DNA from 2 places in the Spirillospora sp. NPDC049024 genome. Region 1 is predicted to be linked to the other one. Evidence: riboswitches for the same ligand, from Rfam matches in the RefSeq annotation. Region 1 holds a riboswitch; the other holds the start of a gene.
The links. Region 1 has a riboswitch for ZMP and ZTP ahead of glyA (serine hydroxymethyltransferase). Riboswitches for the same ligand answer to the same signal wherever they lie in the genome.

Region 1 (2,375 bases):
GGCTTGCGCGGGTCGAAGGGGACGGCGTTGTAGTTGAGCTCGATGCCGGCGCGGTCGAGCGCCTGCGCGGCGGGCTTGCCCGCCACGCCCTTGGTCGTCAGGTCGATGAGGATGAGGTGGTTGTCGGTGCCGCCGGAGATCAGGTCGTAGCCGCGGTCCAGCAGCGCGGCGGCCAGCACCTTGGCGTTGGCGACGACCTGCCGGGCGTACCCGGCGAAGTCCGGCCGCGCCGCCTCCTTCAGCGCGACGGCGATCGCGGCCGTCGTGTGGTTGTGCGGCCCGCCCTGCAGGCCGGGGAAGACGGCCTTGTCGACCGCCTTCGCGTGCTCCGCAGTCGACATGATCATGGCGCCGCGCGGGCCGCGCAGCGTCTTGTGCGTGGTCGTGGTGATGACGTCCGCGTGCCCGACCGGGGACGGGTGCGCGCCGCCGGCGACCAGGCCCGCGATGTGCGCGATGTCGGCGGCCAGCACCGCGCCGGCCTCCCGGGCGATCTCGGCGAACGCCGGGAAGTCGATCGTGCGCGGGATCGCGGTGCCGCCGCACCAGATCAGCTTCGGCCGCTCCTTGAGCGCGAGGTCGCGCACCTGGTCCATGTCGATCCGGCCGGTGTCGGCCCGCACGTCGTAGCGGACGGGCCGGAACCACTTGCCGGTGGCCGACACCGACCAGCCGTGCGTGAGGTGGCCGCCCATCGGCAGCGACAGGCCCATGACCGCGTCGCCCGGCTCCAGGAACGCCATGTAGACCGCGAGGTTGGCGGGCGAGCCCGAGTAGGGCTGGACGTTGGCGTGCTCGACGCCGAACACGCCCTTCGCCCGCTCGATGGCGAGCAGCTCGACGGGGTCGACGTTCTGCTGGCCCTCGTAGTAGCGCTTGCCCGCGTAGCCCTCGGAGTACTTGTTGGTCAGGACCGTGCCCGCGGCCTCCAGCACCGCCTCCGACACGTAGTTCTCCGAGGCGATCAGCCGGATCTTCTCGTACTGGCGCCGGGCCTCGGCCTCCACCAGCTCCGCGATCTCGGGGTCCTGGCCCTGCAGATGGGGTACGGCCGGTTCGTGCATCGTGAGCCTCCGCGCTGTTCGCGCCAGGGCTTCGGGCGCCCCGGCGAAGGGGACCCGTACACCCAGGCGCGCGGTGTGCGGACTACTTTCGCTCCCCGGTGGTCGTCTCCACCTTGACTGCGCCAGTCGCGTGGGCGCCATCATACCGGGCCGCCGCGCGCCCGCGCCGAGCGCGCTCGGGCACCGAGACCAGGAACAGACCGCCCATCAGCAGCAGCGACCCGGCCGCGACGGGCGGCGGCATCCGCTCGCCGAGGACGGCGACGGCGAGGCCGGTGGCGACGAGCGGCTCGGCGAGGCTGAGCGTCCCGGCGGTCGCGGCGGCCACCCGCCCGAGGCCGGTGACGAAGAACATGTACGCGGCGGCGGTGGCGGCGAGCCCGAGCCAGGCCACCAGCGCGGCCGAGCGCGGCGCGGCGAGCGCCGGCAGCTCCGGCAGCGTCCAGGGCAGCAGGGCCGCTCCCCCGGCGAGCAGCGTCACCGACACCGCGGCCGCCATCCCCATGCCGGACGTCCCCGCGCCGCGGCCCGTCAGGACCTTGGCCGACACCGTGTAGACGCCGAAGCACGTCCCGCCGACGAGGCTCAGCGCGATCCCGGAGGGGTCGGCGTGGACGGCCTGCCCCGGCACCATCAGCAGGGCCACGCCGCCGACCGCGCAGGCCGTCCCGGCCCACCAGCGGCGGCTGAGCCCGGCCCGCAGGACGAGCCGTTCGCAGAGACCGGTCGAGACGGACGCGAGCCCGAAGACCACGGCGGTCGCGACGGCGGCGCCCGTCCGGTCGACCGCGCTGAAGAACGACGCCTGGAAGGTGCCGGTCGCGGCGGAGGCCGCCGCGATCGGCGCCCAGGCCGGCCGGGTCAGCGCGCGGAACGCCCGGCGGTCCGCCGCGAGGACGAGGACGGCGAGCACGAGCCCGCCCGAGAGGATCCGGGCGCCGCCGACCGCGACCGGGCTCGCGGACGGCCCGGCCAGCACCTGCGCCGGCCCGACCGTCCCCCAGAGCACACCGGCGGCGAGCACCAGCAGCGCGCCGGATGAATGGTTTCGTCGCTCCATGCCGCCGAAGCTAGGCGAACGTGCGGGAGATGGCGCGTGCAGCCGTCGTTCATTCGACTCAGAAGCGTGGACCCGTCAATCCTTCGACCACACGGGAGAACGCTGCCCGTCAGGTGTAGGCCGTTCGCCCTTCCGGCCGGTGCGCCGACGGAAGTTCGGACTGCTCCACCGGCTGGACGTAGTCGTACACGACGATGGTGCGGACGTCCACGTACTCCTTGCGGCGCGCCAGCCGGTCGAGGACGAAGTCG
Region 2 (2,375 bases), on a different contig from region 1:
GGCTCGCCAACGAGGTCATCGCGATGGGCCTCGTCCGACCGCTGCCACCGGTGCACGTCCCCCAGCAGGGACGTCCGCCGATGGACGGGCGCGTCCCCGGGGTGCGCGGCACCACCGAGACGCGCCGGCCGGGCACGACGGGCCACACCCATGCGCCGGGCCGTCCGGCGCACAGCACGGCCGCGGGACGGAGGGCCAGCTGATGTGAGACCTGCGGTCGCCCTCCCCGGCAGCGCAAACCAGAGGGCGATCGCTGAGCCCCCCATAAGGCCGCGTATGTGACGGCGCGGCCAGGGCTGCGTGAGCGGGGGCCGCCACCTGGTGCTGGGTGGCGGCCCCCGCGGCGCGTCGTCTCGGGACGGCGGTCGGTCAGCGGGTCTGCTCGGCGGCCTCGACGACGTTCGCGAGCAGCATCGCGCGGGTCATCGGGCCGACGCCGCCGGGGTTGGGCGCGACCCAGCCCGCGACTTCGCGGACGTCTGCGGCGACGTCGCCGGCGAGCTTGCCGTCCACCCGGGAGACGCCCACGTCGAGGACGGCGGCGCCGGGCTTGACCATGTCGGCGGTGATGAGGCCGGGAACGCCCGCGGCGGCGACGACGATGTCGGCCTTGCGGGTGTGCTCGGCGAGGTCGCGGGTCGCGGTGTGGCAGAGGGTGACGGTCGCGTTCTCGCTGCGGCGGGTCAGCAGCAGGCCGAGGGAGCGTCCGACGGTGATGCCGCGGCCGACGACCGTGACCTCGGCGCCCCTCAGCGGGACGTCGAAGCGGCGCAGCAGCTCGACGATGCCCTTCGGCGTGCACGGCAGCGGGCCCGGCTGCATCAGGACGAGCCGGCCGAGGTTCGTCGGGTGCAGGCCGTCGGCGTCCTTGGCGGGGTCGATGCGCTCCAGCACGCGCTGCTCGTCCAGGCCCTTCGGGAGCGGCAGCTGGACGATGTAGCCGGTGCAGGCGGGGTCGGCGTTCAGCTCGGCGACGGCGCGCTCCACCTCGTCCTGGGACGCGGTGGCGGGCAGGTCGCGGCGGATGCTCTCGATGCCGACCTCGGCGCAGTCGCGGTGCTTCATGTTCACGTAGGAGTGGCTGCCGGGGTCGTCGCCGACCAGGACGGTGCCGAGCCCGACGGACACGCCGCGGTCGCGGAGCGCCTCGACGCGGACCTTGAGGTTCGAGCGGATCTCGGCGGCCGTGGCCTTGCCGTCCAGAATCTGTGCCGTCATGCGTTCCTCCGCGTGGATGTCGGCCGGGACCGGGCCCCGGGCGCAATGCCCGGCCGGAAGGGGTCCCGTCCACCCAGGCGCGCGGTGTCCGGACTGTCGTTCGCTCCCCGGTGGTGATCCACCTTGACCGCGCCAGTCGCGTAGGAACCCATGCTAACCGGCCGCCCGCGAACGGCCGCCCAGGGACTTCCCGGGGAGCGCCCGCGCGAGTGGCTTGCGGATAACGGCGCCAAGTGGCTCTGCCGGAGTCCGCCCCCGGGCTCCTAGCGTGCTCGGCATGAGCGACGAACGGTTGAGCGGCGCATGGTTCGAGCGACCCGTCCTGACCGGGCGGTACGTGCGGCTGGAGCCGCTGGCCGCCGAGCACTCCGGCGGCCTGTTCGAGGCGTCCAAGGACCCCGGACTGTGGACCTGGATGAACGAGCGTCAGCCGGCGAGCGCCGCGGACATGCGCGCACTGGTCGACACGGCGCTGGCGGCCTGCGAGCGCGGGCTGCGCCTGCCCTGGGTCCAGATCGACGCGGTGACCGGCGAGGTCGCCGGGATGACCTCCTACTACGAGATCTCCCCGTCCCACCGCGGCCTGTGCATCGGCCACACCTGGCTCGGGGCGCGGTGGCACCGGACGGGCCTCAACACCGAGGCGAAACTGCTCCTGATGGGCCGCGCGTTCGGCGACCTGGGGGCGATCCGGGTCGGGTGGCACACGCACGTCCGCAACGAGCGGTCGCGTGCGGCGATCGAGCGGCTCGGGGCGTCGTTCGAGGGCGTCCACCGCAAGCACCGGATCCGCGCGGACGGCTCGATCCGCGACACCGCCGCCTACGCGATGACGGACGACGAGTGGCCCGCCGCCGAGCGGGCCCTGCGGGCGAGACTGCGCTGAGGGACGCGCGGCCCCGGCCGCCCCTCACATGCGCTCGGCCCTTCGAGCGGTCAGGGCTCGGAGCGCTCAGTCCTCGGAGCGCTGGCGCCAGCCGATGACGCGGTCGGTGCCGTGCCAGCCGAACTGGGCGGCGAGCACCGCGGCCAGGAACGCGGCCACGATCCCGATCACCTGCCGGGACTCCATCAGCAGCGAGTCGGCCTGGTAGACGACGCCGAGCATCAGGGACATCAGGAAATCCATCCCGCCTCCAACACGGAACGCCCGCGCC

Region 2: linked by a shared signal. The riboswitch ahead of AB0C21_RS23310 (bifunctional methylenetetrahydrofolate dehydrogenase/methenyltetrahydrofolate cyclohydrolase) and the one ahead of glyA (serine hydroxymethyltransferase) in region 1 are both predicted to bind ZMP and ZTP.

What each region holds. Positions count from the first base shown of each region.
Region 1 is NZ_JBEZFD010000009.1:322,576-324,950, forward strand. Features, by position in the region: gene glyA (serine hydroxymethyltransferase) at 1-1,064, opposite strand, end outside; ZMP/ZTP riboswitch at 1,118-1,204, opposite strand; partial or broken gene AB0C21_RS19550 (DMT family transporter) at 1,309-2,124, opposite strand; gene AB0C21_RS19555 (Lrp/AsnC family transcriptional regulator) at 2,234-2,375, opposite strand, start outside.
Region 2 is NZ_JBEZFD010000012.1:183,201-185,575, reverse strand. Features, by position in the region: gene AB0C21_RS23315 (FHA domain-containing protein) at 1-203, shown strand, start outside; gene AB0C21_RS23310 (bifunctional methylenetetrahydrofolate dehydrogenase/methenyltetrahydrofolate cyclohydrolase) at 370-1,218, opposite strand; ZMP/ZTP riboswitch at 1,283-1,368, opposite strand; gene AB0C21_RS23305 (GNAT family N-acetyltransferase) at 1,496-2,104, shown strand; gene AB0C21_RS23300 (hypothetical protein) at 2,171-2,347, opposite strand.